2 regions of the Paraburkholderia sp. EG304 genome follow, and region 2 is predicted to be linked to the other one. Evidence: predicted binding sites of a transcription regulator. Region 2 holds the regulator's gene; the other holds the start of a gene.
The links. Region 2 encodes LexA, which represses DNA repair genes until DNA is damaged. Its sites were predicted from a motif close to ACTGTATNNNNATACAGT; they were not measured.
Positions count from the first base shown of each region.

Region 1: the regulator LexA is predicted to act here: its motif matches at 2,026-2,043, upstream of ACLFKU_RS14860 (ATP-dependent helicase).

Region 1 covers NZ_JBKGUA010000010.1:154,487-158,695, forward strand. The annotation lists gene ACLFKU_RS14860 (ATP-dependent helicase) at 1-1,979, opposite strand, end outside; gene ACLFKU_RS14865 (hypothetical protein) at 2,100-2,363, opposite strand; gene ACLFKU_RS14870 (hypothetical protein) at 2,456-2,974, opposite strand; gene ACLFKU_RS14875 (RNA-binding S4 domain-containing protein) at 3,333-3,551, shown strand; gene ACLFKU_RS14880 (MATE family efflux transporter) at 3,847-4,209, shown strand, end outside.
Region 2 covers NZ_JBKGUA010000007.1:233,926-238,134, forward strand. The annotation lists gene cysT (sulfate ABC transporter permease subunit CysT) at 1-782, opposite strand, end outside; gene ACLFKU_RS11775 (sulfate ABC transporter substrate-binding protein) at 941-1,987, opposite strand; gene lexA (transcriptional repressor LexA) at 2,300-2,950, shown strand; gene ACLFKU_RS11785 (hypothetical protein) at 3,053-3,397, shown strand; gene ACLFKU_RS11790 (DUF2939 domain-containing protein) at 3,517-4,134, shown strand; gene ACLFKU_RS11795 (universal stress protein) at 4,206-4,209, opposite strand, start outside.

The DNA.
Region 1 (4,209 bases), on a different contig from region 2:
GCCCACACATGGCGGTCGCCCAGATGCGTCTGGTTGTGCACGTAAAAGCGCTGCGGCACGACGATATGCAGGTCTTCCTTCGCGCGCGTCATCGCCACGTAGAGCAGGCGCCGCTCCTCGTCGATTTCCTCGTCGCTACCGGTGCCCAGATCGGACGGAATGCAGCCGTCGACGCCATTCAGCACGAACACGTTGCGCCACTCCTGGCCCTTCGCCGAATGGATCGTCGACAGGATCAGGTAGTCCTCGTCGATCAGCGGCACGCCGGATTCGTCGCTAGTGGCGTCGGGCGGATCGAGCGTCAGTTCGGTCAGGAAGCGCTCTCGCGACGGATACGTGCCCGCGATGCTTTCCATCTGCAGCAGGTCCGCGTGACGGATCGCGGCGTCCTCGTGATTGCGCTCCAGATGCGGTTCGTACCAGCGCCGCACCATCTCGAACTCGGCGGGCCACGGCGTTTGCCGGCCGTACACGCTCGACATCAGCTTGACGAACGGATGCCAGTCTTCCTGCGCCCTTGCGGGCGCCGCAAACGCGGCCAGCACACCGCCCGCGGTCGCGACCGGATCGCCGCCACCCGCGCGCGCGACGATGTCGTCGAGCACCTTCGCCGCGGTGGCCGGACCGACGCCGGGCAGCAGTTGCACGACGCGAAAGCCGGCGACGCGGTCGCGCGGATTCTCGGCCCAGCGCAGCACCGCGAGCACGTCCTTCACATGCACCGAGTCGAGAAATTTGAGCCCGCCGAACTTGACGAACGGAATGTTGCGGCGCGTGAGTTCGATCTCGAGCGCGGCGCTGTGATGCGCGGCGCGAAAAAGCACCGCCTGCGACTTCAGCTTCACACCCTGCTCGCGCGCTTCGAGTACCTGCTCGACGACGTAGCGAGCTTGCGCCGCGTCGTCGGCGACCGTGACGAGGCGCGGGCGCTGCGCCGACGCCTTGTCGGTCCACAGATTCTTCGTGTAGCGCTCGCTCGCGAGTTCGATCACCGCGTTCGACGCCGCGAGAATCGGCTCGGTCGAGCGATAGTTGCGCTCGAGCGTGACCTGCTTCGCGGGCGGCTCGAACTGCGTGGGGAAATCGAGGATATTGCGCACGGTCGCGCCGCGAAACGAATAGATCGACTGCGCGTCGTCGCCGACCACGGTCAGGCCGCGGCCGTCCGGCTTCAGCGCGAGCAGGATCGACGCCTGCAGGCGGTTGGTGTCCTGGTATTCGTCGACCAGCACATGGTCGAAGCGCGCCGACAGATCGGCCGCGATGCTGGGCTCGGCGGCCATGTGCGACCAGTAGAGCAACAGATCGTCGTAGTCGAGCACGCTCTGCTTCTGCTTGGCGTCGACGTACGCGGCGAACAGCCGGCGCAGATCGTCTTCCCACTCGCGACACCACGGAAACGCGCTGTCCAACACCTGGCCGAGCGATGCGCCGGTGTTGACGACGCGCGAGTAGATCGCGAAGCAGGTGCCCTTCGCCGGAAAGCGCCGCTCTTTCGCGGACAGTCCGAGATCGTGGCGCACGAGGTTCATCAGGTCGGCGGAGTCTTCGCGGTCGTTGATCGTGAACGCGGGTGCGAGGCCGATCAGATCCGCGTATTCGCGCAACAGCCGCGCGCCGACGCTGTGAAACGTGCCCGCCCACGTCAGCCCTTGCGCGAGCGCGGCGCGTGCACCGACGGTGGTAGCCGCGGCGCCGGTGATGCGTGTCACGCGGCGGGTCATTTCGAGCGCCGCGCGGCGCGAAAAGGTCAACAGCAGGATGCGCTGCGGATCGGCGCCCTTCACCACCAGATTGGCGACGCGATGCGCGAGCGTGTTGGTCTTGCCGGAGCCGGCGCCCGCGATCACGAGCAGCGCGCCGGGCAGCGCGTCTGGCGTGTCGGTCCCGTATTCGACGGCTTCGCGTTGAGCGTCGTTGAGCTTGGCGAGCCAGGCGGCGGTATCGAACGACGGAGCGGATTCGGCGACGGTGGACACTGAGCGGTTTTTAACGGGTTGGATGGGTTTTCAGGATGCGACGCATACTGTATATCCATACAACCCCATGCGACAAGCGCCCCTTTTTTGGGGTGCCTGCGCGCCGGTCCAAACCGCCCGCTACTGCTTCTTCGCGTCCTTCACGTTGGCATCAGCGGCGGCCTTGTCGGCGTCGGCCTGCGCGTCGGTTTTGGTCTTGTCCGCCTTCGCCTGGGCGACCGCGGCTTTCTTGTCGGCCTTCGCCTGTTCCTTCGCGGCCTTCTTGTCCGCGTGCGTGGCGGGTGCCGAAGCCGGGTCCGCGGTCTGCGCGAATACGGCCGATGACAGGCAAGCCGCGATCAGCGCGGCGTAAATGCGATTTCGGCTGGAACGGTCGATGTTCATTTTGAATTCTCCATGAGGCACAGCTTGCAAAGTGACAGACGCCTGCGGCGGGCGAGCCTCGCCGACCCACGCGCCGCGGCATCCTGCGGGGCTTAGTGCTTGACGTCCGCGCCGTCGGCCTGCGCGGCAGCCTGCCCTTCCATCTCCATCTTCATTTCGTTATTGGCGCTCTGTTTGTCAGCCTTCTGGTTCAGCTTGGCGCCGCGCACCTGCTCCTTGTACTGGTCCTTCGCGGCCTTTTGCTCCGCCTTCAGTTCCGCTTTCGAGGACTTCTTCGCCGCGCGATACTCGGCGTTGGCCTTCGCGTCGGCGTCGCGCTTCTGCACGAGCGGGTCGGTCGAGCCCGAAGCCGTCAGACGTGCCGGCGGCGGCGCGGCGACGCCTTGCGCGGCGGGCGCGCCCGGGACTTGCTGCATGCCTTGCGCCGAAGGCGGCACCTGCATGCCCTGGGCACCGGCCGCCGACGGCGGCGCCATCCCGGCGGCCCCCTGGCTCTGGATCTGCGCCTGACCGCCGATGCCTGTTGACGGCTGCGCGGTCTGCGCGACGGCGGCCGTCGCGGCAAAAGCAGTGAGGGCGGTACCGATCAGGAGCGTACGAATCTGGGTCATGGCAATCCTCTCTAGACTTAGTTGTGACTCGGGCGGACTCTCTGGCGTCGTGAAGACTGAATGGTCCACGCGCCCCGCCAGGTCTGTGCGTCGCTGGATGGGTGGCCGGGGAGCGATCCCGGAGTACCAGCGGGCTTTGCTGCTGAGGTGCACTTTAGGAGTGAAATCCATCCGGTGCGACCAGCGTTACGGAACGTTTCACTTTCCGACAACTGAATAACATCTACTTTCATTTGCTTGCGTGATGGCTCGCTGGATGCATCCGGAACAGGCGCGACGGCCCCGAGCCGCCGCGCCGCCGTGCACTTGCTTTATGATGCGAACCCCCAACGCGACCCGTGCCCAAGGTGCAAACGCCATGCCCAATCTCAATTTCACCCTGACCGGCGAGTACGTCGAACTGCACAATCTGCTGAAGATCACGGGCCTCGCGGATAGCGGCGGCTCCGCGAAGATGATGGTCGCGGACGGCGCGGTGATGGTCGATGGCCGGGTCGAGACGCGCAAAACCTGCAAGATCCGCGCGGGCCAGGTCGTGCTGCTCGGCGATACGCGGATCGCGGTCCACGAAGGCTGACGCCACTCCGGAAATTCGCAGGACGCCGCGCACCGGAACTGTGCGTTGTCCATCGACATCGCCCGGGCGAGGCAATAAGCTGTCGGTTTCGACAGGTAAACGACGGACCGCGCCACTGGCGAGGAGTCGGCTGACCGGCTCGTCGCCGCGCCGCGGATTGTCCCCGCCCGCTGCGCCGCCGCTCCAACGCCCGTCGGAGCGCGGCGCGATGCAATGCGGCGCCGCTCGCGCCCGCCTTTCGCTGTCGCCACTGCTGTTGCCACCGCAGTGGCCAACTTTCGCCGCCAGGCATTCGATGACTCAACCCAGCTTCGCCCACGCGGCCAGCCGGCCGCCGACCCTTTCCCGCCACGCGGCCGACACCGCGCGGCTCGCCGCGCCGCTCGCGATCGCGCAACTGTCGCAGATGGCGATGAGCGTGACGGACACGATCCTGCTCGGCTCGCTGGGCCCCGACGCGCTCGCCGCAGGCGGCCTCGGCGCCAACCTCTTTTTCGTCGTCGTCACGCTGCTGCAAGGCGTGCTGACCTCGGTCAGCGTCAGCGTCGCGCACGCGCGCGGCGCGCAGGACGACGGCCGCGTGCCGCATATCTACTGGACCGGTTTCCTGCTTTCCGTGCTGCTGGCGGTGCCCGCGTTCATCCTGTTGTCGTTCGCG
Region 2 (4,209 bases):
ATCAGAAACGACACGACCAGCATCACGACCGCGAGCGCCGTCGCACCCGCATAGTCGTATTGCTCGAGCTTCGTGATGATCAGGAGCGACGTGATCTCCGACTTCATCGGCACATTACCGGCGATGAAGATCACCGAGCCGTATTCGCCGAGCGCGCGCGCGAAGGCGAGCGCGAAGCCGGTCAGCAGCGCCGGGAACACGGCCGGCAGCACGACGCGGCGAAACGTGAGCCAGCGCGACGCGCCGAGGCACGCGGCCGCCTCCTCCTGCTCGCGCTCGAACTCCTCGAGCACCGGCTGCACCGTGCGCACGACAAACGGCAGGCCGATGAACGTCAGCGCGACCAGCACGCCGACCGGCGTGAACGCGATCTTGATGCCGAGCGGCGCGAGGAACTGGCCGATCCAGCCGTTACCCGCATACACGGCCGCGAGCGAAATACCGGCGACCGAGGTGGGCAGAGCGAACGGCAGATCGACGACCGCATCGACGATGCGCTTGAACGGAAACCTATAGCGCACCAGCACCCACGCGACGAGAAAGCCGAACACCGCGTTGATCAGCGCGCCGCCGAGCGCCGAGAAGAACGTCAGCCGATACGACGCGAGCACGCGCGGCGACGTGACCGCGCGCACGAACTGGTCCCAGTCGAGCGTCGCGGTCTTCAGAAAGGTCGCCGCCAATGGAATCAGCACCACGAGGCTCAAATAAGCCACCGTGATGCCGAGTGTCAGGCCAAAGCCGGGCAATGCGCTCGGCTTGCGGAAAGTCAACGTGGTCATGCTGGATACTCGTTCATGGTTGATGCTCGCGGTTGTTCGTTTTGCTGTGTTGCCGTACTGCGGTGTTGCCACCCTGCTGGCCACCGGACCCCGGTTAGCCGAAAGCGCGCCCACTGGGCGCGCTCTTTTGCCTGTGCCTGTGCTTCAGGCCGTGGTTGTTACTGCGGCTGATAAATCGAATCGAACACGCCGCCGTCCGCGAAATGGGTCTTTTGCGCGTTGGTCCAGCCGCCGAACGAATCGTCGATCGTGTACAGCTTCAGCTTCGGAAACTTCGCGGTCAGATCGGCCGGCACCTTGTTCGATCGCGGACGATAGAAATTGCGTGCGGCGATCTCCTGGCCTTCCTCGCTATACAGGAAGTTCAGATACGCGTCCGCCAGCTTGCGCGTGCCGTGTTTGTCGACGACCTTGTCGACCACCGCGACCGGCGGCTCGGCCAGAATGCTCGCCGACGGCACCACGATTTCGAACTTGTCCGGGCCGAACTCCTTCACCGACAGGAACGCCTCGTTTTCCCACGCGATCAGCACGTCGCCGATATCGCGCTGCACGAAGCTGGTGGTCGCGCCGCGCGCGCCCGAATCGAGCACGCCGGCGTTCTTGTACAGCTTGCCGACGAACTCCTTGGCCTTCTGGGCGTTGCCGCCCGGCTGATGCTCGGCGTACGCCCAAGCGGCCAGGTAGTTCCAGCGCGCGCCGCCCGAGGTCTTCGGATTCGGCGTCACGATCGACACGCCCGGCTTCACCAGATCGTCCCAATCCTTGATGTGCTTCGGGTTGCCCTTGCGCACCAGAAACACGATCGTCGACGTGTACGGCGATGCGTTGTCCGGCAGACGCTTCTGCCAGTTCTTGTCGACGAGCCCCTTGTTCGCGATCGCGTCGATGTCGTAAGCGAGCGCAAGCGTCACGACGTCGGCCTGCAGACCGTCGACCACCGAGCGGGCCTGCGCGCCCGAGCCGCCGTGCGACTGCTTGAAGGTGACGGCTTCGCCGGTCTTGGCCTTCCATTCCTTGCTGAATGCCTGATTGATGTCCTGATACAGCTCGCGGGTCGGATCGTAGGACACGTTCAGCAGCGTGGTGTCGGCGTGCGCGACACCGCTTGCGCCCAACATGCCGAGCGTACCCGCCGCGCCGACGGCAAGCGCCGTGATCAGTTTTCTGGTTCGAGCCGCAAGCCCCGTATGCCGATGGTTCATTTCAGTTTTTCTCCGCGTGATGGTCCGCTGATAAGCGTCTGGTGTCGTTTTGCGTCGCGGTCACGTGCACATGAGCGCCAACCCGGAAGCCAGTCTATCGAAGGGCTTTCATCATTAAAAATAATGTTTCCTCATTTTTTAATGCCCAAAAGTGGTAACGGCAGACGCGCCGGCTGTTCCGACGCCGAAAACGCCGCCATCTCGCCGATAAACGACGCCCCAGCGCGCCCCTTGCGCCGAACTTAAAGTAAAGCTTGAAATGCGCCGAATACTGTATAAAAATACAGTCACCTGTTCATACATACAGTGGCCATGACAAAACTCACCGCACGACAGCAGCAGGTTTTCGATCTGATCCGCCGCGCGATCGAACGCACCGGCTTTCCGCCCACTCGCGCGGAAATTGCCGCCGAACTCGGTTTCAGTTCGGCCAATTCCGCGGAAGAGCATCTGCGCGCGCTGGCGCGCAAGGGCGTGATCGAACTGGCGGCCGGCGCGTCGCGCGGCATCCGCCTGCTGTCCGGGCAGGAGGATGCGCCGCACCAGTTCACGCTGCCACATGCGGGCCTGATGCAGTTGTCACTGCCGCTGATCGGCCGGGTCGCGGCGGGTAGCCCGATCCTCGCGCAGGAACATATCTCGCAGCACTACGCGTGCGACCCGGCGCTGTTCTCGAGCAAGCCCGACTACCTGCTGAAGGTGCGCGGCCTGTCGATGCGCGACGCGGGCATTCTCGACGGCGACCTGCTCGCGGTGCAAAAGCGCAGCGAAGCGAAAGACGGCCAGATCATCATTGCGCGCCTTGGCGACGACGTGACGGTCAAGCGTCTGAAGCGCCGGCCGAACGGCATCGAGCTGATCGCCGAAAACCCCGACTACGACAACATCTTCGTGGAAACCGGCAGCGCGGATTTCGCGCTCGAAGGGATCGCGGTCGGGCTGATTCGCCCCAGCGAGTTCTGATCCTTCGCTGTTGCCGGAACGCTCGCGCCGGTTTGTCCGACCCAAGCCGCATTAACGCCCGCATTACGCCGCGCATTTAAGCTGCATCGTCTGGAGAGACTCATGGAACGCCTTGCCCGTCTGCTGCCTTTTCGCCAGTTCGGCCGTCTGCGCCATCTGCGCAAGCTCACGCCTTGCGCGCCGATCGAGGCGCCCGCGGCGCGCACGCCGTCGCTGTTCGACGTGACTGCCGAAGCTTGCGGTCTGCCGTCGTCGTTGCCGGCGTTTGCGCGCGTATCGCTGAATTCGGCGCTGAATATCGCGGAGCCCGCGCGCCGCGCACCGGTGCGGGTCTATCATGGACCGTCGCGACTGATCATGGTCGGCACGGTCGACGCCGTATGCCGTATGATCGATCGTTGCATAGCCGACGAAGCCAACGTGCACGGCGCGGTGTTCGAAGCCTGAGCGAATTCTGAGCACGCATGCAATAAGCACTTCGGATGTTCAGAGATTCGCGTGGGATGGGATCGTTTCGACCTCGCCGTGGTCGACGTTAGATCATCACTGACGTGGAGTCCCATTCGATGACCATTCCGAAACGCACACAGGGCAGCGCCACCCGGCCGCTGCTGATCACGCTGATCGTGGTGATCGTGATTGCCGCGCTGGGGTTTATTTACGCGTCGCCGTATCTCGCGGTGAACAATCTGAAACGCGCGGCAGACGCGCGTGACGTGCAAACCGTCAATCAGTACGTCGACTTCCCCGCGCTACGCGATAGCCTGAAGCAGCAGGTGGGCGCGATGCTGACGCGCCGACTCGAGGCGGATGCCGGCAACAAGATGGCCACGATCGGCGCGGTGATCGGCGTGACACTGATCGGCCCGCTCGTCGATGCCTATGCGACACCCGACGGCGTCGCGGCACTGCTGAACGGCATGCCGCCGCGCGGCACACCGGGCGAGCAACCGTCCGCCCCACCAGCCGCGGGCGGTGAAGCGCCGGCCGCACCGTCCGCGGGCGACACCCCCACGCAGGCAAGCGCGCCGCCGCCCGGGCGTCAAAGCACGGCCGGCTACCGGAGTCTCAACGAGTTTGTGGTCACCTACCGGCGCGGCGAAGGCAACGCGAACTATTCGGCCATCTTCCGTCGCGAAGGTCTGGTCACGTGGAAGCTCGCGGCGATCAATCTGAACGAGTGAGGTTCAAGCCGTGAACTGAAGGGATGCGCGGGCTGGTCATTGCGGCCAGCCGCGTGTCAGGTTTGTTCGAATTAC